Regions from separate parts of the Brevibacillus sp. WF146 genome, predicted to be linked through region 3. Evidence: riboswitches for the same ligand, from Rfam matches in the RefSeq annotation. Region 3 holds a riboswitch; each other region holds the start of a gene.

Region 1 (7,326 bases), 2.2 Mb from region 3:
CATCATTACGCCGCCTGCAACGGGCCGTGCGGCTTGTTCGTCGTGGTCTCCTCGCTCCTGTCGTTTCCCAAAACGGATGACGTGCTGCGCTTCATCAGCTACGGCATGCCGGCCATCACCCTCATCATTCAGCTTCCCCTGCTGGCATTCCTGTTTGCCGCAGCCCGCTTGCGCGAACGGGGAAGCAGACATGACCCGCTTCCCGTCCATACGAGAGAGTACAAGCGCTTCCGGACGTGGTCCTGGATCAACAAGCTGGCGCTCATGGGGTGTGTGGTGTCGATCGTCGGCGGGGCCTGGTTGGAGGAGCGGATCAGATTTGCCGGCCTGATCAGCGGCGCGACGTATTTTTTCTGCTATCTGGTGGCGCTGGTGAGCTCCTATCTGGAAATGCAGGCGATCAATCACCTGAAACACAAGCAGACGCAGGGGAAAGAAACAGCCGCCGCAGAGCAGTAGGAGGTCATCTCATCATCTCCCTGTCCAGCCTGCAGGCGTGCGGCGGCACGTCCACAATCGCCTGGATCGATGGTTGGCGAAGCGATCGCCCTTCCGTCCATTCCGCGTACTTGATTTTGGCCGTGAGCGTGGGATTCACCCAGAACGCGTCGGCATGGCGCTCGGGCTTGTTCACAAAGGGTCTTTCGCGGATAACCGTAGGCATCAGCCTGTCGGTCAGCTCCCGCCACTCCTGACGGGACAGCTTGCCTGTCCCCGCGTGGCCGATGTACCAAAACTGAAAGTCCTCATCGTAAAGGCCCAAAAGCACCGCGTTGACAACCCCGCCGTTCAAGGTGAAACCGCCAATGGCCGCAATCACATCCCGGTAATGTTTGATCTTCAGCCACACCTCTTTTTTCGCGCCGATAAGGTACGGGGCATCCAGCCGCTTCATGACAATGCCTTCCATGCCGTGCTGCCGGATCACCTCAAACAGGGCGGAGCCGTTATCGTGGGACGGCACCACTTGAACGTGGCTGTTCGGTTCGATCGTTTCGGTCAGCAGCCTGATTCTGTCCTGCAAGGAGCGTTGGTTGATCCATTCCCCGTTCAGATACAGACAGTCAAAAATCATGTAGGTGATCGGCACGGTCTGCTGCATGCGGGGCACGTTCTGCATGCGGCGAATCCCGTCCCGGCGCATCACTTCGTGAAAGGAGGGCTTGCCGTCGCTTCCCAGCGCGATCACCTCGCCATCCAGGATCACGGAGTCGGCTCGGCAGTACGTGCCGAGATCCGTTATTTCGGGGTAGTGCAGGGTGCGCTCGTTTCCCTTTCGGTTGAACAGCCGCACGTTCCTGCCGTCGTGATAGGTCAGGACGCGAACGCCGTCCCATTTCACCTGGGCAATCCAGCCCGGGTCCCGGGGTATGGTGTCGCTCCCCACTGGCTCCATCGGGATAATCGGTTTCATGTTCCACCTCATCCGCGTAAACGGGATTTGCCGCCGGACGGAACGAAGGGAGCCGTCCGGATCGGCCTCATCCATGATTGTTCCCCAATTGGCCGGGGAAGTCTGTGCCGATTCCACATGAGCTGCAAACAAGCGAAAGAGGCGATGAGCGGCATCCGTCTCATCGCCTCGGCTGCGGTTCAGTAGTACGTGCTTTCAGCGTACAGGCATTTGCGGCAGGTCATCGACAGCGGGCCGTCGGCAAAGTCGTGTTCGCACTCGGACTGGAGCTTCGCCAACTGCTGCTTCACCCTCAGCCATTCGGCCTCCAGCCGTTTTGCTTCCGCGAGAAGCTGTTCCGCCTGGTTCACACGATCTCCTCCTCGTCTTGCAGGTGCGCGTGGGGCGCCGGGAAGCGCCGCCTACGTGTAGAGCCGGTTCCCCCGTTTCCGGAAGGCGACCGCCTGCTCTTTCAGCCCTTGTTCCACGGCCGTCTCCACGGTCAGGTTGTTCTCCTGCGCGTACTTGCGGATTTCCTGCGTGATGTTCATGCTGCAAAATTTGGGTCCGCACATCGAGCAGAAGTGGGCCGTTTTCGCCCCTTCCGCCGGGAGCGTCTCGTCGTGGTACTCGCGGGCCCGCTCCGGGTCAAGCGACAGGTTGAACTGGTCGTTCCAGCGGAATTCGAACCGCGCTTTGGACAGGGCGTCGTCCCGCTCTTGGGCGCGCGGGTGTCCCTTGGCCAGGTCGGCGGCATGGGCGGCGATCTTGTAGGCGATCAGCCCGCTGCGGACGTCTTCCTTATTAGGTAAGCCGAGGTGCTCCTTGGGCGTCACGTAGCACAGCATGGCCGTGCCGAACCAGCCGATCATGGCCGCCCCGATGGCGGAGGTGATGTGATCGTAGCCGGGGGCGATGTCGGTGGTAAGCGGCCCCAGTGTATAGAAGGGGGCTTCCTGGCACACCGTGAGCTGCCGTTCCATGTTCTCGCGGATCAGGTGCATCGGCACGTGGCCGGGGCCTTCGATCATCACCTGGACATCGTGCTTCCAGGCGATCCGGGTCAGTTCGCCCAGCGTATCCAACTCGGCAAACTGGGCCTCGTCGTTGGCGTCGGCGATGGAGCCGGGACGGAGGCCGTCTCCCAGCGATACGGCGATGTCGTACGTCTTCAGAATCTCGCAAATCTCCTCAAAGTGGGTATACAAAAAGTTTTCCCGGTGATGCGCCAGGCACCAGGCGGCCATGATGGAACCGCCGCGGGAGACGATGCCGGTCACCCGTTTGGCCGTCAGCGGAATGTAGCGAAGCAGCACGCCGGCGTGGATGGTGAAGTAGTCCACCCCCTGCTCCGCCTGTTCGATCAGCGTGTCACGGTACACCTCCCAGGTCAGCTCCTCCGCCTTGCCGTTCACCTTTTCCAGCGCCTGGTAGATCGGGACGGTGCCGACCGGAACCGGGCTGTTGCGGATGATCCATTCCCGGGTGGTGTGGATGTGTTTGCCCGTGGACAGGTCCATGATCGTGTCGGCCCCCCAGCGGACGGCCCATATCATTTTTTCCACTTCCTCGCCGATGGAGGAGGTGACGGCGGAGGTGCCGATGTTGGCGTTCACCTTGACGTGAAAATGGCGGCCGATGATCATCGGTTCGCTCTCCGGATGGTTGATGTTGGCGGGGATGATCGCCCGGCCGCTGGCCACTTCCCGACGCACGAACTCAGGCGAGACGCCCTCGCGGATCGCCACAAACTCCATCTCCGGCGTAATGATGCCGCGGCGGGCGTAGTGCAGTTGGGTGACGTTTTGTCCCTGGCGGGCGCGCAGCGGCCTGCGTCCGTTGGCGGGAAAGACGGGGACGGACGCCCCCTCCCGGTTGTACCGGTAGCCGTCGTCCTCAGGCCTGCGCTCGCGGCCGTCGTATTCCTCGGTGTCGCCCCTCTCCGCGATCCAACTGCTGCGCAGGGCGGGCAGCCCCTTGCGGATATCGGTGATGTAGTCGGGTGCCGTATACTCCCCGCTGGTGTCGTAGACGCGCAGAGGCGGGTTGGGCACTTCGCCGTTGGGGGTGATGGACGGCAGCAGGGAAATCTCCCGCATCGGCACGCGGATGTCCGGTCTGGAGCCCTGGACGTACGTTTTGCGGCTGCCCGGAAACGGCGGGACGGCCGATGCGGAGATGAAGGGGAAAGATGAAGTGGACATGAAAAAAACCTCCTTGTCACGGTTGCACGTGGCGTGAACCCTGCGGGAGGCGGAGAAGCCGCGTCACGAAAAAACGCCGCATGGAACCATGCGACGCCAGACGCAGTTAAGAAAGGGCGTGCGCGAACAGACGCGCACCCCGTTTCTCGGTGTCAAGAACATTCCTCCGCTGGCATTACCCAGTTCAGGTTCAACGGTCGACGGCGGATCAGCCATCCTCTCAGCCTGGTTCCCCAAGCTCCCGTGCATGTGTGTAATGTTGTACGGAACCAGCTTACCACTTTCATAATATTCCCGGCAAGAGGTTTTGGAGCTGTCCAACTTATTTTCCTCCTCCCTATCATGCTGACCCGGACTAAAACTGTTTCTGTAGACCCACTCGGGAGTCGTCTGGTACGATGAAGGTCGTGTGAAAAGGAGTCTTGAGGTGATGCAGGTGGATGTGTACGCGAATCTGAAGCAGGGGGAACGGGGAGTGTGGGTCAGCATTATCGCCTATGTCTGCTGCTCCCTGGTGAAAGTGGGGGTGGCGCTTGCGGCAGGCTCGGAAGCGCTGCTGGCGGACGGACTGAACAACACGACCGACGTGGTCGCTTCCGTCGCCGTGCTGATCGGCCTGCGCATTTCGCGAAAGCCGCCCGATCACGACCATCCCTACGGCCACTTTCGCGCGGAAACCATTTCGGCCCTCGTCGCATCTTTCATCATGCTGGCGGTCGGGATCGAAGTCCTCAGCCGGGCGATCTCCTCGCTGTTCAACCCGGAGATGAAAGCGCCCGACATGCTGGCCGGTTGGACCGCCCTGGCAACCGCTGCCGTTATGTTCGGCGTCTACCGCTACAACCGGCGGCTCGCGCGGGCGACCCACAGCCAGGGCTTGATGGCTGCCGCGGAAGACAACCGCTCCGACGCTCTGGTCAGCGTCGGCACCTTTGCGGGAGTGGCCGGCGCCCAGTTCCAACTGCATTGGCTGGACCCGCTGACCGCGCTCGTGGTGGGCGGGATCATCCTGAAAACGGCGTGGTCCATTTTCCGCGAGGCTGCGCACCGGTTGACGGACGGGTTTGACCGCGGAGAACTGGAAGCGCTGCGCTCCACCATCGCCCAGATCCCCGGCGTCAAGGACATCAAGGACATCAAGGCGCGCTACCACGGAAGCAGCGTGCTGGTCGATGTCGTGATTCACGTGGATCCCAGACTGAACGTGACGGAGAGCCACACGATCACCGAGGATATCGAGGCGCGGATGAGGGCCGCACACAACGTCAACGCCGTGCACATCCACATCGAGCCGGACGAACGGTCCCAGCGCTGACGACACGAAAACCTGTCACTGCCCGTTAGCGGGCAAGGGACAGGTTTTTTTCATCTTTCTGTCTTTGGTATAATGTGGATGAAACAGATGAACATGGCAATCAGCGAGACAAAACGAAAGGGTTCAGGAGGTTGTGCACCGTGCGGAAACAGGCTGCAGCGGACATGGAGACTGCGCTGAACGGACTAAGGAAGCGGGCGGTTTCACTGTTTGACATCCCATCGTCGTACAGGCTGCTGATCGAAGATGGGGGGCGTCACCAAGAAGGGAAGGCCACGTTTCTCTGGGTCAAGCCCGACAGCGAGGAAGGGATTGCGGTCACGTTCAGTTCGGAGGGAAAGCTGGTTGAATTTACGCAGGATGTTCCCGACGAGTGGAATCGTCGCCCGGTGCTGCCGGTTGATGCATTAAGGCGGCGGGCGGAACAGTTCGTTTCCAGCCACGAACCCAAGGCGCTGGAAGCATTCTCTCACGTGACGGTGACCACAGAAAAAAACGGCGTCTGGGTTCACTTTTGCCAGGAGGCGCTGGGATTGCCGCTGCCGCTGTCAGGCTGCCGCGTCAAGGTGCACCAGAGCGGCGCGGTGACCGATTTTACCTATTTCGGCGTGCAGCCGCTGCCGGAACCGCCCGCGCGGTTGGTGGGGGAGGCGGTGTGCGAGCGTTTCCTGGAAAACGACGTAACGCTTAGGCTCGAGCTGAAGCTGCTTCCGGAGAGCGTATTCGCCGGCGGGGGAGGAATGTGGCGGCTGGTGTATGAACCGGAGTCGGTCTACCTGACTTTTTCGGCGGAAACAGGCCCGCAGGCAAAAGCGGCGGCGGACGAAGAGAATGTGAACTGGCTCCCCCTGTCGGCTGAAGCCGTTTCAGCTTGTGAACAAGGCGTCGAATCGCTGGAGGAACTGATCGGGATTGACCCTGTCCACTACGAACGCATTCAGCAGACCGCGTTGTTCGCCGCGGAGAACCAGACGGCTGTGGTTTGGGGCCGTCGCGACCGTGTCTCGCAGGAGCCCGATCGCCCATACCGCTCGATTAGAGAATTTTTCCTCAGGCGGCAGGAAGAACGTGCGGCCATGGCCCAGCTTGATGCGAACACGGGACGTTTGCTGAGCTTTTGGCGATGGGAAGAGGAAGCAGGTACGCTCCGCCTGTCCCGTGAGGAGTGTTTGGAGCGGGCCGTTTCCTTCCTGCGGCGGGCGGTGCCGGAACTGCTGCCCCTGCTGGAACTGGCATCGGATGTCCCGGACGAGGGAGGGGACGAGCGCCGCGAACGGGAACATTTTCGGTTTCGCGTCCGAAGAGGCGGCATCCCCTGCGAACCGGGGTTCCTCTTCGTCACGGTTCATTCCTCAACAGGGCGGATCGAACGTTTTTCCGGGCTCGATGCGCCTCCAAACGGGTTGATTCATGCGCCGATCATTCCCGCCCTGCCGCCTCGAGAAGCCCTGCGTCGTCTCCGGGAGGAAACCGTATTTCGCCTGCAGTGGGGGCGGTGCCGAGACGGCGGCCAGTCCCTCTACCGCCTGCAGTACGCGGCCGTTCACAAGGAGTCGGGACTGCCGGTCCGCCTCGTTGACGCCTGCAGCGGCGAGGTGATTTGCGAAAGGCGGCACGGTTAGAGCGCTTTGGCAAAGGCGCGCTTCAACATCGGCGGCGTCACCATGGTCGTCACAATCACCACAATCAACAGCGCCGTAAACTGGCCGGCCGGCAGCAGCTTTGTCTCCAGACCGATGGCCGCCAGAATCAGGGCCACCTCCCCGCGCGACACCATGCCGCTGCCGACGGCGAAGGCGGACGGCCGGGAAAAACCGGTAAGACGTGCGCCCGCTCCGGCGCCGACCAGTTTCGTCAGGACGGCGATGACGGAAAGAACCACGATCTGCCACACCTGGCCGCCGATACCTGCAAACGATACGGACAGCCCGATGCTGACGAAAAAGACGGGCACGAAGATCGCGTAGGCGATCGGTTCCAGCTTGTGTTCCACCGCCTCCTTGAATTCGGTCCGGGAGATGGACAGTCCGGCGGCAAACGCGCCGATGATGCCAGCCACACCCAGGGATTCGGCCAGCCAGGCAAAAAAGAAGCACACGATCAACCCGGCGCTGATCACCGCCTCTTCCACGCGCAATGGGGCCAGCTTTTTCATCACCCAGGGGACAACCTTCCAGCCCAGCAGGATGATGACGGCAAAAAACGCCGCTTTCTTGCCGAGGACGAGAAGTAGTGGCGTTTCCGCGCCGCCGAGAACACTCATCAGGATCGCCAGGGCTGCGACCACCAGAATGTCGTCCACAATCGCCGCGCCGAGAATGGTCGTGCTTTCGCGCGTGTGCAGCTTGCCCAGCTCCTTTATGGTTTGGACCGAGATGCTTACCGATGTGGCCGACAGCAGCAGGCCGAGAAAG
Region 2 (7,326 bases), 1.6 Mb from region 3:
CAGCTCGGAACTGGGCAGCCTGGTGCTGAACGACATGACGGTGCAAAACCGCCTGCTGGACAACATCATCAGTACGTCGCAGCGGCTTGGTTTTGGCGACATTCACTTCGACATGGAAGCCCTGCCCGCCACCGATCGGGACGCCTATGTCCGCTTTTTGCGCCGCGCCCGCCAGCGGGCGAGCGAAGTGGGGAAAATGGTCTCCGCCGCCCTGGCGCCCAAGACCAGAGCCGATCAGCCGGGGCTGTGGTACCCCGCCCACGACTACCGGGCGATCGGAGAGATCGTCGACTTTGTCGTGATCATGACGTACGAATGGGGATACAGCGGCGGTCCGCCCATGCCGGTTTCGCCCATCGGTCCCGTTCGCCGGGTCCTGCAGTACGCCTTGACGGAAATGCCCGCCAACAAGATCTTGATGGGCCAAAACTTGTACGGGTACGACTGGAGACTGCCCTTCCGGCCCGGTACGACGGCCCGCGCCCTCAGTCCGCAGGCGGCGGTCGCGCTGGCGCTGGAGAGGAATGTCAACATCCAGTACGATTATCGGGCGCAGGCGCCGTTTTTCGAGTATTCGGACGACGAGCAGAACCGCCATCGCGTCTGGTTCGAAGACGCCCGTTCGATCCAGGCCAAATTCAACCTGGTCAAGGAACTGGGACTGCGCGGCGTCAGCTACTGGAAGCTGGGGCTGCCGTTTCCGCAGAACTGGCTGTTGATCGAAGACAATTTTCGCGTGCGCAAGCGGGCGTGAACGAAGCGGCGAAACAAAAGGCGTACCACCGAACGGGGTGTACGCCTTTTTCTCCGCCTGCCAATCATGGTATGATGGTGCAAAACGGAAGAAGGAGAGAGCCTATGGGAGAATGCAGATTGAATCACAGCGCGGAAGACGTGCGGGCGAAGCTGATGGAGCAGACGCCCTACCTGCCCGGAGCGCTGGCTGCCCGCCTGGAAGGGCTGCTCGCAACGCCGCTGTCCCAGGAGACGTTGAACGAACTGTTCCACCTGTTGAAAAAATACGATCTCGCTTCGCCGGAGGAACGGGCGGAACGGGAGCAAAAGCTGGCACGTCTGGCCGGATGAGAGCAGCCTATCCATGAGCGCCGCTTGTCCGAGACCGACCCGCTATTCGCCGATCGGCCTGCGGCCGGCGTACCCTTCGTGAATGCCGTGGTAATGGCTGACTGTCGGCTCGCCCTGACGCCAGCAGAGCAGCACCTCCTGCCCGTTCAGCACCGAAGGAAAGTCGAACAGGCCGATATCGATATCCTTTACCTGAACGCCTTGTTCGTAGAGCCGGTTCATGCGCATCTGCGCCTCCAGTTCCATGAATTCCAGGCGGCATTCCAGCGTAAAGACCGTGCCGTCGTCCGGGGGCTGCTGTTTCTTTGCCTGCTCCAGCTCCTGATAGGTTGCAGCGAATTGGCGCTTGGCCTCCTGCAAAAAGGAAAGCTCTTGGCGTACATACGGCAGCATCCGATTGGCTTCTTCCACCGTGAAATACTTTTTTGCCAAGCATCCCACCTCCTGGTTCTATTATAGGGAGAACCGCGAGCGGAGGAAATGGACAGAACGCCGGCAGGAAGACAGGAACCGGCAGTAAGGAGTGGCTATGAACAACCGATTGTACTATGACGATCCGTATTTGCACACGTTTGAAGCGTACGTGCTGAAGCAGGGGACGGAACCCGACGGTACCCCGTACGTGGTGCTGGACCGCACCGCCTTTTACCCGACTGGGGGAGGGCAGCCCTGCGACTGGGGCGAGCTGGACGGCATCCGCGTCATCGACGTGGAGGAAGTGGACGGTGACATCCGCCATCGGCTGGAAGCTCCGCTGTCTCAGGAGCGGCAGCGGATCACGGGACAGATCGATTGGCCCAGGCGGTTTGACCACATGCAGCAGCACGCCGGGCAGCACATTCTCTCGGCGTCGTTCGTCGAGGCGCTGGGGGCGGAGACCGTCGCCTTTCACCTCGGCAGGGATCACGTCACCATTGACGTCCGGCTGGACGAACTGTCCGTCGAGCAGGCAGAGCGGGTAGAGGCCCTGGCCAACCGCATCGTGCTGGAAAACCGGCCCATCGAGGCACGGTTTGTCACGGACGCCGAACTGGCCGTCATGCCTCTCCGCAAGCAGCCGACCGTCAGCGAGAACATCCGTGTGGTGATCATCCCCGACTTTGACTACAACCCCTGCGGCGGCACCCATCCGGCCCGGACCGGCGAAGTGGGGCCGATCAAAATCACGGGCTGGGAGCGGCACCGCGGCAACATCCGGGTAACGTTCCTCTGCGGCTGGCGGGCGCTCTCCGACTATTCCCGCAAGCATCTCCTGCTGCGCGAGTTGACCCGCACGCTGAACGCCGGCGAGGCGGAGCTGGCCGAGCAGGCGCAGCGGCTCGTGGCGGAACGGGAGCAGTTGAAAGAGACGCTGGAGGAGAAAGAAAAACGTTTGCTCGAAGGCGAGGCGCAGTCCCTGCTGGCGCAGGCGGCCCGTCTGTCCGACATGCGGCTGGTCCAGGCCGTTTTGGCCGGTCGAAGCATGCAGCAGCTGCAGCAGCTCGCCAGACTGGTAACGGCACAGGCAGCGGACGCGGTCTGTCTGTTCGCGGCGGAGGGAGAAAAGCTGCAGCTCGTGTTCGCCCGCGGCGAGCAGGTAGCGCTGCCGATGAACCAACTGCTGAAGGATACGTTGCCCTTGATCGACGGCAAGGGGGGCGGCAATCCGGCGATGGCCCAAGGAGGGGGCGCGCCGGTCCGTCCTGCGGAAGCGGTGCTGGCCCACGCCCGCCGGCTGCTGGAGGAATCGATCAGGGTCCAACAGGACTGACGTTTTTTCAGGAAAGGAGAGAAAGGCATGTCGATCTGGAACACGGGAGACCTGGTCCGCGTCTCCTACAAGACGGGTGAATACGTAACGGAAGTGCTGGAAGATCACGGGGACAAACTGCTGGTCAAGGTGCTTGCGGTGCTGAAATACCCGACGCAGGGGGACCTGCACAACCCGTACGAGGTGGATGTGCCGCTGTTTCATCAGCGTCCCGCCCTGTCCTATCAGGAAAAGATCATGGTGCCCAGTCAGACCGTGATCCGTTACGGCGGAGCGGTGCCCGACTACAAGGAATCGGTCCAGACCGCTCTGGAGCGGGAGATGGACAAACTGCGCAAGATGGTCACGTGGGCCCAGCGTTGTCTCGACGAGCTGGAGGCACTGCGCAAGGAGACCTTTACAAACAACGGATAGCGTGCTACTGTAGTAGTCAAGCAAGCAAAACCGCATAGCGCAATACCAAACGGGAGCCGAGCATAGTCGGCTGAGATTGTAACGAATGTGTTACTGACCGTTGAACCTGACCTGGGTCATGCCAGCGGAGGAAGAGGTATCGGCTGCATCAACGCACTGTCGTGATTCCGTGCCGCGTCACGCGCGCCGGAGTGCGACCACTGCACATGCGCAACCAAAACCATCCGTGGCGGATGGTTTTTTTGTTTGCCGTCCGCCCGATATCCGTGCGAACGGCTTCTTCTGTCTGGGGTTCGGTCAGGCAGGGAAGCCGTTTTTTTACGGCAGGAAGGCGACAGGCGGCCGGCCATTCCCGACGGCGCTGACAAAAGGAGGGGGAACATGCTGGTACAGTTGAACGGCAAGCGCGTGGAGCTGGACGACGAGGTCAATACCGTCCGGGCCCTGCTTCTGTCCTACCAACTGCAGGAGAAAATCGTGGTCGTCGAGCGCAACGGCGAGATTGTCGACCGCGCCCGTTACGAATCCACGCCGGTCGCGGACGGCGATCGGATCGAAATCGTTCACTTTGTCGGAGGAGGCTGACATGATGGATACATTAAAAATTGGACCGTATGAGTTTCGTTCCCGCCTCTTGCTGGGAACCGGCAAATTTCCCGATCTGGACACGCAGAGCCAGGCGGTGGCCGTATCGGAAGCGGAGATTCTCACCTTTGCCGTGCGCCGGCTCAATTTGGAAAATCCGCACGAGCCCAATTTTTTGGAACGTTTGGATTTGAAAAAATTCACCCTGCTGCCCAACACGGCCGGCGCTTACACGGCCGAGGAGGCGGTGCGGATCGCCCGGCTGGCCAAGGCGTCGGGGCTGTGCGACATGATCAAGGTGGAAGTGATCGGCGATCCCAAGACGCTTCTGCCCGATCCAATCGGCACGTTGGAGGCCTCCCGCATCTTGGTGGAAGAAGGCTTTATCGTGCTGACCTACACCAACGACGACCCGATTCTCGCCAAACGGCTGCAGGAAGTGGGCGTGCACGCGGTCATGCCGGGGGCGTCGCCGATCGGTTCCGGCCAAGGGATACTCAACGAGCACAACCTGCGCTTCATCATCGAAGACGCCAAGGTTCCAGTGATCGTGGACGCGGGCATCGGGTCGCCGGCCGACTGCGCCAAGGCGATGGAGTTGGGCGCGGACGGCGTCCTGCTGAACACGGCGGTGGCGCTGGCGGACAACCCGGTGCTGATGGCCGAAGCGATGAAACTGGCCGTGGAAGCGGGGCGCAAGGGCTTCCTCGCCGGGCGCATCCCGAAAAAGCGCTACGCCTCGGCCAGCAGTCCGACAGAAGGGATGATTGAATAACGTGGAACGCGTCACGGCAGCCATTGCCGAGCGGAGAGAAGAGCTGTTCGCCCTGCTGGCCGAGCTCATCGCCCATCCCACGGTCAGCCCGCCCGCCCGCAACAGCGGCGGCGCGCAGAGCCTGATCGCCCGAAAGCTGCGCGAGCTGGGCTTTGATGTGGACCGCTGGACGGTCTTTCCCGGCGATGACAACGTGGTGGGCCGCCTGCGGGGCACCGCACCGGAGCGGGCGAACAGCCTCATTGTCAACGGACATGTCGACGTGGCGGAAGTGGGCGACGACAGCGGCTGGACGTATCCGCCGTTCGCCCTCACCCGCGGCCGGGACGGACGCCTGTACGGACGCGGCGTCGCCGACATGAAAGGCGGCCTGGCAGCCAGCCTGTTTGCCATTCAGATGCTGCGCGAGCACGGAATCGAGCTGAAAGGCGACCTGATCTTCCAGTCCGTGATCGGCGAAGAAGCGGGCGAAGCAGGCACGCTCGCCGCCATCGAACGGGGCTATACCGCCGATTACGCCGTCGTCGTGGACACCAGCCACCTGCACATGAAGGGACAGGGCGGCGTGATTACCGGCTGGATCACGGTAGAGAGCCCCGTCACCCTGCACGACGGGATGCGGGCCAGAACCATCCACGCCGGCGGACGAGTGCACGGCGCCTCCGCGATCGAGAAGATGATGAAGATCATCGCGTCGCTGCAGGAACTGGAACGCCACTGGGCGGTGATGAAGACGTACCCCGGATTTCCGCCGGGCAGCAACACGATCAACCCCGCGGTCATCGAAGGCGGCCGGCATGCGGCGTTTATCGCCGACCGCTGCGCGCTGTGGATTACCGTCCATTTTTACCCGAACGAATCGCATGAAGCGATCATTCGCGAGATCGAAGACCATGTGTTGGCGGCGGCCGCGGCCGACCCGTGGCTGCGGGACCACCCGCCCGCATTCCGCTGGGGAGGCCGGTCGATGATCGAAGAGCGGGGCGAGATTTTCCCCTCGCTGGAACTGGATCTCGGCCATCCGGCGCTGTCCAGGCTGAAGCGGGCCTATGAGGCAGAGATGCAGTGTCCGCCTGTGGTGGACATGTCCGGAACCGTGACGGATGCGGGCTGGTTTGCCCACGCCGGAATTCCGGCGGTGATATTCGGTCCCGGCGAGCTGTCCCAGGCCCATGCCGTCGACGAGTCGATCGATCCGGACGAACTGGTCCGCTTTGCGCAAATCATGGCCCGGTTTCTCGCAGACTGGTGCAACACGGAGAAGGAGTGAATATCGTCGTGGCGACTTTTACACAGCGCCTGTTGAACAGCGTGGCCCCGATCTGGGAGCGCACGCATCGCCATCCGTTCGTAACCGGCTTGGGCGACGGCAGTTTGCCGGTTGAATCGTTCAAGTTTTACCTGAAGCAGGATTACGTCTACCTGATCGACTACGCCAAACTCTTCGCGATCGCCAGCACCAAGGCGGACGATCTGGCCACCAGCGCCAAGTTTGCCGCCCTGCAGGAGGCGACGCTCCATCACGAGATGGAACTGCACCGGCAGTACGCCGCCCGCTTCGGGATTTCCCGCGAAGAACTGGAGGCGACCCAGCCGTCGTTTGTAATGCTGGCCTACACCAGCTACATGCTGAAAGTGGCCCACCAAGGCACGCTCGCCGAACTGGTCAGCGCCGTTCTGCCCTGCATGTGGAGCTATTGGGAGATCGGCAAGCAACTGGCGCAGGTGGACGGCGCGCTGGATCACGAGCTCTACGGCGAGTGGGTGCGCACCTACAGCTCGGACGAGTTCGGCCAACTGGCGCAGTGGCTGATCGGGCTGATGGATCAACTGGCGAAAGGCAAAAGCGAGCGGGAACTGGCCCGGCTGGAAGAGCATTTTCTCAATACGTCGCGCATGGAGTACCTGTTCTGGGAGATGGCGTACCGGAGGGAAATGTGGCCGTGCGAGAAAAACTAGCCTTCGCGGGCGTCCGTTTCTCCTACGGGGAGAAAGCCATTCTCGACGGTTTTCAGCTCGCGGTCGGGCGCGGCGAACTGGTCAGCCTGATCGGACCGAGCGGGATTGGCAAAAGCACGCTGTTTCAGTTGGCAGCGGGCCTGCTGCAGCCACAGGACGGGGAGATCAGGCTGGACGGCGAACCGGCGGCCCGGCGGCTGGGTCAGGTCGCCTATATGCCGCAGCGCGATCTGCTGATGCCGTGGCGGACGGTGGTGGAAAACGCGGCGCTGCCGCTGGAGATCCAGGGAATGCCGCGCAAAGAAGCGCAGGCCCGGGTGCGGCAGGAACTGCCCCGCTTCGGTCTGGGCGGCTGGGCGGACGCTTATCCCGCGCAGCTCTCCGGCGGCATGCGGCAGCGCGTCTCGTTTTTGCGCGCGCTGATGACGGGCAGCGACCTCCTGCTCCTGGACGAACCGTTCAGCGCCTTGGACGGCATTACCCGGATGGAGATGCAGGAGTGGCTGCTTGCGATGTGGCAGCAGACGGGCAGCACGATGCTGTTGATCACCCACGACATCGACGAGGCGATCCTTCTGGCGGACCGGATCGTCGTGCTGCTCGGCAGCCCGATCAGCCTCCCGGTGGAACTGGCCGTCCCGGTGCCGCGGCCGCGCTCGCTGTCGAGCCGCAGTCACCCGGCGTTTCAGGCGCTGCGTGAGCAGATTTGGGAGCTCCTGCGCCAATCGGCGGCGGCACAGCCGGTCGGGAGGTATGC
Region 3 (7,326 bases):
TGGGCAGTACCGACTCGCCCGTCTTGTACGATTTTGTCAGGCCTTCGACGTGCAGCATCGGTCGACCTCCTTTCTTCCGAACAGGTTAGATGCCCGAATTCTGCGGTTCCGCGGATGGCTGGACCGGGGCGTTCTCCTGGAGGGAGTCAAACGGACCGAGAATCACCTGTTCGTCCCCTTTCAACCCCGACTTGATCTCAGCGAACAGCTCGTTTTCCACACCCACGATCACTTTCCGCTTTTTCGCCACGCCGTTCTCCGCCACCCAGACAAACGTGCTGCCGTCCGCATCCTGCTGAACCGCTTCGATCGGCACCTGCAGGGCGTTGTCGATCTTTTCCACGGAGATGTCGATGTCGACGTGGAAGCCCGGTTTCAAGGCGGACAGGTCGCCGCTCGGTTCCAGCGTCACTTTTACCCGGGTCTTCTCCCCTTGGCCCGAGCTGTTTGGCGTTGTGACGGCGATCGGGGAGATGCGGATCACCTTGGCGCTCAGCTTTTGCTTGCCCAGCGCGCTGCCTTCGATCACCGCGGTCTGCCCCAGCCTGATCTTGCTGACGTCGGACTCGTTGATGTCCGCCTCGATCAGCAGATGGTTCAGATTGGCCAGCGTCAGGATTTCCGTTCCCTTGTTCACGTATTGGCCGTTTTCTGCGGCCCGCTCGATGACCGTTCCGTCGGCCGGCGCGACCAGCACGCTTTGCACGCGTTCTTTTTCCAGCAGGGCTTTCTCCGCCAGGCGGGAGTTGATCTGCGCCTCTAGGGAGGCGATCTCTTCCCTGCGCGGCCCTTTTTGCTTCAGCGCGTACTGCTGCCTGGCCACGTTGAGCGCGGACAGCGCGGAGTCCACCTGCGCCTTCGCCTTGTCCAGCTCCTGCTGGGTCGTGGCGCCCGACTCATGAAGCTGCCGAATGCGTTCGTACTCCCGTTTGGCGTTGTCGTAATCCCGCTCCGTCTGGGCGACGCGTTCCCGCTCCTGCGCCAGTTCTTCCGGTTCGCTGCCGGCCTGTGCCTTGGACAGGTTGGCCCGGGCCAGTTCGATCTGCGCGTCGATCTCCATGATCCGGCTGTCCACGTCGGAGGTGTCGATCTTGCCGATGACCTGTCCCTTTTTGACGGCATCCCCCTCCTTCACGGCAAACTCGCGCAGGATTCCGTTGACGTTGGCGTATATCCGCTGCTTGTCTTCGACGGTGACGATCCCGGAGGTGAGTACCTTGGTCTCCAGCGCGGCCGTGGTGACCTTTCCCACGCTGACAGGCGTTCCCGCTGCCTGCTGTGAGCCCATCAGGGTCATGCTTGCGGCTCCCACGGCCAGTACGGCAGCGACGGAGCCGACGATCCACCAGCGTTTCTTCATACGTTCCTGTCTCCTTGCCTAATCATGTTATGAGGTTCGAATGGTTTTACGGGGCTGGAGGGAAAAGGTAACAACGGGCACAGGTTGTTCACAAAATGTTCACAATTATGCGGCGAATCCATGATGGATGGACAGATCGGACTTCTTGCGCTGCCGGTTCGGCGGCAAACATGATAAGATGAGAAGCAGAAACAACCACGTCTTTTGGGGAGGGAGCCATGAACCAAGCGCTTCGTTTCGACTACTCGAACGCCCTGGGCTTTGTTCGGCCGCACGAATGGGCGCAGCTTGCCCCGGCGGTCAAACAGGCCCACGAGCTGCTGCACGAAAAGACGGGGGCCGGCCGCGATTTTCTCGGCTGGGTCGATCTGCCCGTCGACTACGACCGGGTCGAATTTGAACGGATCAAACAGGCAGCGGCGAAAATCCAGGCGGAGTCCGACGTGCTGCTGGTCATCGGGATCGGCGGTTCGTACCTGGGCGCCAAGGCCGCCGTGGACGTGTTGGGCCATCACTTTTACAACCTGCTGCCCAAAGCCAAACGGCGCACGCCGGAGATTTACTTCGTCGGCAACAATCTCAGCCCGGTCTACGTCTCCCACCTGCTGGACGTTCTCGAAGGTAAGGACGTCTCCATCAACGTCATCTCCAAATCGGGCACCACGACGGAGCCGGCCATCGCGTTTCGCCTGTTTCGCGCCTGGCTGGAGAAAAAATACGGGCGCGAGGCAGCGAAAAACCGCATCTACGCGACCACGGACAAGGCGCGGGGCGCATTGAAACGGCTGGCGGACGAAGAAGGGTACGAAACCTTCGTCATCCCCGATGACGTCGGCGGACGCTACTCCGTGCTGACCGCGGTGGGCCTCCTGCCGATCGCCGTGAGCGGCGCGGACATCGACGCGCTGATGCAGGGAGCGGCGGCCGCCCGGGAGCGCTACCTGACGCCCGTCCTGGAAGAGAATCCGTGCTACCAGTACGCGGCCGTCCGCAATGCGCTCTGCCGCAAAGGCAAAACCGTGGAGCTCCTGGTCAGCTACGAGCCGCAGTTCCGCTATTTTGCCGAGTGGTGGAAGCAGCTTTTCGGCGAGTCGGAAGGCAAGGACGGCAAGGGGATTTTTCCCGCTTCCGCCGAGTTTTCTGCCGATCTGCACTCGCTGGGACAGTACATCCAGGACGGCTTGCGCCACCTGTTTGAAACGGTGGTGGCCGTGTCCAAGCCGGCGGCGGACGTGACGATCGGCGAAGACCCGGACGATCTCGACGGGTTGAATTTTCTCGCCGGCAAGGGCATGGACTTCGTCAACAAAAAAGCGTTTGAGGGAACGCTCCTGGCCCATGTGGACGGCGGCGTGCCCAACCTCGTGGTGGAAATTCCGGAAGCGACGGCCTATCACCTCGGCGAACTGATCTACTTCTTCGAAAAGGCGTGCGGCATCAGCGGCTATCTGCTCGGGGTCAACCCGTTCGACCAACCCGGGGTGGAAGCCTACAAGGCGAACATGTTCGCCCTGCTGGGCAAACCGGGGTACGAACGGCAAAAAGCGGAACTGGAAGCGAGACTGCGTGGAAAACAGTAAGACCTACCTGACTGTGGCCGAGACCGCCGCCTACCTGGAACTGCCGGAGACGTTTATTCTGGAAAAAATCCGCGAGGGACGCATCCGTGCCGTTCACAACGGCGAAGAATACCTGATCAACAAGGACCAGTTCCAGCATCATCTGGAGCAGATCCGCAAGCTGCGGGAATGGGAGGAAGCGACCCGAAACGAACCCATTCCCGAAAGCTACGACGTGAAAGACGAGGACTGAGCGCCGCGCTCTTGCCAGGGAGCGGCCACCGGTCTATACTGAAGGGTGTAAACGACATAACGGAAAGCAACTGGGGGAGTCCATCACGCAGGGCTGAGAGGACGGAAGCGATTGACCGTCGACCCTTTGCACCTGATCCAGATCATGCTGGCGCAGGGAAGTGGTTGCAAGCAAAAGAGCTGTCTGTGTTTGCGGATGCGCATCGGCCCACCTTTCCTGCCGGGGAAGGTGGGCTTTTCGCATGCGTTCGTCCGGCGGGGCGGCATCGGCGGGCGGGGGATGGCGGCCGTTTACCAAGGCTTCGCCGCACGGCAGGGCGGGGCGCAGTTCCAGCGAGGAGAGGAAGAACCATGACAAATTGTTTGATCGTAGGCGGAGGCATCATCGGATTAAGTCTGGCATACGAACTGTCGCGGCGGGGGTTGTCCGTCACGGTGGCAGAGCAGGGGCCATGGGGCGGCCAGGCGTCTTCCGCGGCGGCGGGAATGCTGGCTCCGCTCAAGGAGTTTTCCGAGCCCGGACCGCTGCTTGATTTGGGAATGGATTCGCTTCGCCTCTATCCGGAGTGGGCGGCGGAGCTGGAAGCGGAGGCGGGCGGTGACGTGCAGCTCAGCGTCGACGGGCTTTTGACCGTGGCATTGACGGAGGAGGAAGCGGAGCGGCTGCGCGCAAAGTTCGCCTGGCAGCGGGAGAGCGGTTACGACGTCCACTGGCTGACCGGAGCGGCCATCCGGGACGTCGAACCGCTGTTGACGGATCGGGCGGTGGCGGCGATCCACTCGCCGTCCGAAGGGCACATCAACAACCGGCTGCTGCTGCAGGCGCTGGTGACGGCGTGCAGGCGGCGGGGCGTGACGCTGCTTTCCGGCTGCGTGGTGACGGGCATCGCCACGGAAGGAAGCCGGGTAGTGGGCGTCGAGACGACGGCGGGACCGCTGCGGGCCGACGAAACCGTCATCGCCTCCGGGGCATGGGCCGGCATCATGATGGGCTGGCTGGGGCTGTCCATTCCCGTTCGGCCGGTACGCGGACAGATCGCGGCGGTTGCCTCGGCGGGGATTCCGCTGCGCACGGTGATTTTCGGCAGCACGGGCTACATCACGCCCAAACGGGACGGCAAAATCGTCATCGGCGCCACGGAAGACGAGGCCGGCTTTCAGCGGGAGGTCACGCTGTCGGGCTTGACCGGCGTGCTCAACGGCGTCATGCCGTATGTGCCGGCGCTCTCCTCGGCCCCGTTTTTGGAAGCGTGGGCGGGACTGCGCCCCGCTTCCGCCGACGGCAAGCCGCTGTTGGGGCCGGTGCCGGGATGGACGGGATTGTCGATCGCCGGCGGCCACTTTCGCAACGGCATCCTGCTCTCCCCGATCACGGCCAAGCTGATGGCGGATTATCTGGAACAGGGAAGGGCGGAGCGGCTGCAGCCGTTCTTGCCCGAACGATTTGCGGGCGTCTCGTTGTAAACGATCTTCCTTCCATAAATAAAACCGGTGCTTTCTCCTAAGAAGGCGCCGGTTTTTTCGTTTCGCCGCTGGCTTGGCCAAAAGGGGGTGTTCGGGGTGCCGGGCTGGGGCGCCTTGGTTGCCATTCAGGAATGGTTGGGTCGCAAAATGGGCTAGACTTGCCTGGAAAAATAGACACCTCCCCACACGCAGCCGTATATCGTAATACAGAAACAACAAGAGGGGAGGAGTTTTCATGGAGTCGTCGCAAAAACAACTGTTTCAGGCTGAACCGGCGGCGGTCAGCATGTTGAAGGATATGCGCCAAACCGTGCAGAACATTTGCAAGGAGCACGCGCGGCAAAAGGTACGGATCGAAGCGTTGGACGGCCGCGTGTACGAGGGCAAAATCCTCGATGTTGACGATTTCCACGTCTACGTGGAGATCGAGGAGAACGACGAGGGGCCGGACGAAGATCTGGGAGCGGTGGAGCAGGTCTCCAGCCGGTATCCGCACAACCCGCGGCCGCATAACGGATGCCCGCCTCGCGGCAATGCCGTCAGTCCATACGGTACGGCCGGTCCCAATGTCAGTCCGTACGGGTTGGTGAGCCCCTACGAGACAGGTCCCAACGTCAGCCCGTACGGGTTGGTAAGTCCCTACGAGACAGGTCCCAACGTCAGTCCGTACGGGTTGGTGAGCCCCTACGAGACGGGTCCCAATGTCAGTCCGTACGGGTTGGTGAGTCCCTACGAGACAGGTCCCAACGTCAGTCCGTACGGGTTGGTGAGTCCCTACGAGACGGGTCCCAACGTCAGCCCGTACGGGTTGGTGAGTCCCTACGAAACAGGCGGCCCCGATGCCAGCCCGTACGGAATGGTGAGTCCCTATGAGACGGCCGGTCCGCCCGGCAAACCTGACGAAGCGGTGAGCCCCTACGAGGAAGCCAGTCCGTACGAACAACCTGCCGAGAAGGTGAGCCCGTACGAGGCGGTCAGCCCGTACGAAGCGGTCAGTCCCTATGAAACCGTCGGTCCCCAGGGCAACGTCACGCTGCAAAACAACATCAATCTGTACGGCAGCCCGTATCCCCAGGTAAGCCCGTATACTGACGTCAGTCCGTACCCATACCCGCCCGATTATCCGTACGTTCCGTTCTACCCGTATGTTCCGTACGGCGTGTACGAGGCGCCTGTTTGCAAGAAAAAAAAGCGCCGCTGTCGCCGCAAGGTCATTCCCCTCGCGCTGTTTACCCTGCTGTCGATTGCCCTGATTTGACCATGGAACCAGCAAATGTGAAAGCCTCTGCCGGGCTGTTTCCGGCGGGAGGCTTTTTCCATTTTCCCCGTTGGTTGAGTACAACCGCGCCGTTTGTCGCACACTACCGGTTAGAATCCGGAAAGGCAGGGATGGAGATGCAACCGATTGACAGCAGTTTGACGGGAACGAGAGGCACGTTCGGCTACTTTCGCGAGTCGCTCGAACCGAACGGCTTTACCCTGGCCAACTGGGACTACCACCGGGGATTTTTTGACCGCAAGCTGGACGATCAGGGGATGGTGTATCTGCGGCTGCCGGTGACGGTCAAGGAAGGGGAACTGGACAGCCCGGACGCCTGGTTGGAACTGGGCACGCCGTTTGTGCTGAAACACGTCTACCAGACCGGTGTGGAAGAAGACATCGGCTATTACGTGCCCGTCGCTTCGGCGGCCATGAACCAGTTCCAGGAGCCGGCGGACAAGGATGCGCCTGTAGAACAGGTCTGGATGCGCAAGGCGGAGGCGATCGTCAGAGAGTTGGAAAAACGGTTTGCGTAGCATCAAACGGGCCTTGGGCAGGGGCCCGTTTTTTTGCGGACGACGCCGGCGCTGCCCGCCGGATGGACCTGCCCGCGGCTGATGGAGACGGCCGGCCAGCACCGGTCTGACCTGCCGGGGGCCCTGTCTATGGCGGGGGATTCCGCAGTGGTGTAGAATGGTAGCAACAGGAATGGATTCCCTTCAGGGGAGTTGAAAACGATGGCCTGGTACTACCCGCTGCTCAAACTGTACTGGCGTATCCGCAAGCCGCTGACGCTGGGCGTCCGGCTGATTGTCACGGACGACGAAAAAGGCGTGCTGCTGGTGCGCCACACGTATGTGGGCGGATGGTATTTGCCGGGCGGCGGAGTGGAAAAGGGAGAGACGTTTTTGGAGGCGGCCCGGCGTGAGCTGTGGGAAGAGTGCGGCGTAGAGGCGAGGGAGATGAGGCTCTGCCACCTCTACTACAGCGAGCGGGAAGGGAAGCGGGATCACATCGCGCTGTTCCACGTCACCCGGTACCGCCAGCATGAACGGCCGGAGACGGACCCGGAAGTGGCGGACATGCGCTTTTTTGCCTGGTCGGAACTGCCGGAGCAGTTGTCGCCTGCGACGAGGCGCCGACTGGAGGAGTTTCGCGCCGGCCGTTTTGCGGCGGAGCGCTGGTAGCCCGCGCCCGGTATCCCGGCCGCCGGAGTGTTCCTGTGACATTGTGAATAGCAGGCATGACGATTGTTTGTTATGTGCAGAAGTGAGGGTAGACCACCATGAAAATCGCCACCGTACTGCGGAATGACGACTACTCCCGGGAGGTAGAACGGGAGCTGAAGGAAAAACTGCTGGGAGCCGACAGCCCGTACCGCTTTGTCCAGGAGGAGGACGAGAGGCCCGATCTCGTGCTCTCCATCGGCG

What was found. A riboswitch is a leader RNA that binds a small molecule or an ion and turns the genes downstream of it on or off. The one in region 3 is predicted to bind thiamine pyrophosphate.
Region 1: linked by a shared signal. The riboswitch ahead of thiC (phosphomethylpyrimidine synthase ThiC) and the one ahead of thiO (glycine oxidase ThiO) in region 3 are both predicted to bind thiamine pyrophosphate.
Region 2: linked by a shared signal. The riboswitch ahead of thiS (sulfur carrier protein ThiS) and the one ahead of thiO (glycine oxidase ThiO) in region 3 are both predicted to bind thiamine pyrophosphate.

What each region holds. Positions count from the first base shown of each region.
Region 1 is NZ_CP109943.1:1,876,857-1,884,182, forward strand. It holds gene A6764_RS09300 (GerAB/ArcD/ProY family transporter) at 1-459, shown strand, start outside; gene A6764_RS09305 (ATP-dependent DNA ligase) at 464-1,414, opposite strand; gene A6764_RS09310 (hypothetical protein) at 1,594-1,764, opposite strand; gene thiC (phosphomethylpyrimidine synthase ThiC) at 1,816-3,597, opposite strand; TPP riboswitch at 3,742-3,852, opposite strand; gene A6764_RS09320 (cation diffusion facilitator family transporter) at 4,034-4,912, shown strand; gene A6764_RS09325 (YcdB/YcdC domain-containing protein) at 5,053-6,534, shown strand; gene A6764_RS09330 (cation:proton antiporter) at 6,531-7,326, opposite strand, start outside.
Region 2 is NZ_CP109943.1:2,415,893-2,423,218, forward strand. It holds gene A6764_RS12015 (glycoside hydrolase family 18 protein) at 1-754, shown strand, start outside; gene A6764_RS12020 (50S ribosomal protein L7ae) at 859-1,086, shown strand; gene A6764_RS12025 (DUF2203 domain-containing protein) at 1,129-1,518, opposite strand; gene A6764_RS12030 (alanyl-tRNA editing protein) at 1,616-2,836, shown strand; gene A6764_RS12035 (kinase-associated lipoprotein KapB) at 2,864-3,250, shown strand; TPP riboswitch at 3,290-3,400, shown strand; gene thiS (sulfur carrier protein ThiS) at 3,632-3,835, shown strand; gene A6764_RS12045 (thiazole synthase) at 3,837-4,610, shown strand; gene A6764_RS12050 (acetylornithine deacetylase) at 4,612-5,880, shown strand; gene tenA (thiaminase II) at 5,889-6,569, shown strand; gene A6764_RS12060 (ABC transporter ATP-binding protein) at 6,554-7,326, shown strand, end outside.
Region 3 is NZ_CP109943.1:4,035,662-4,042,987, reverse strand. It holds gene A6764_RS20040 (ABC transporter ATP-binding protein) at 1-58, opposite strand, end outside; gene A6764_RS20035 (efflux RND transporter periplasmic adaptor subunit) at 86-1,360, opposite strand; gene A6764_RS20030 (glucose-6-phosphate isomerase) at 1,579-2,940, shown strand; gene A6764_RS20025 (excisionase family DNA-binding protein) at 2,927-3,172, shown strand; TPP riboswitch at 3,235-3,348, shown strand; gene thiO (glycine oxidase ThiO) at 3,523-4,635, shown strand; gene A6764_RS20015 (S1 domain-containing protein) at 4,871-5,893, shown strand; gene A6764_RS20010 (YugN family protein) at 6,031-6,432, shown strand; gene A6764_RS20005 (NUDIX domain-containing protein) at 6,634-7,083, shown strand; gene A6764_RS20000 (NAD kinase) at 7,182-7,326, shown strand, end outside.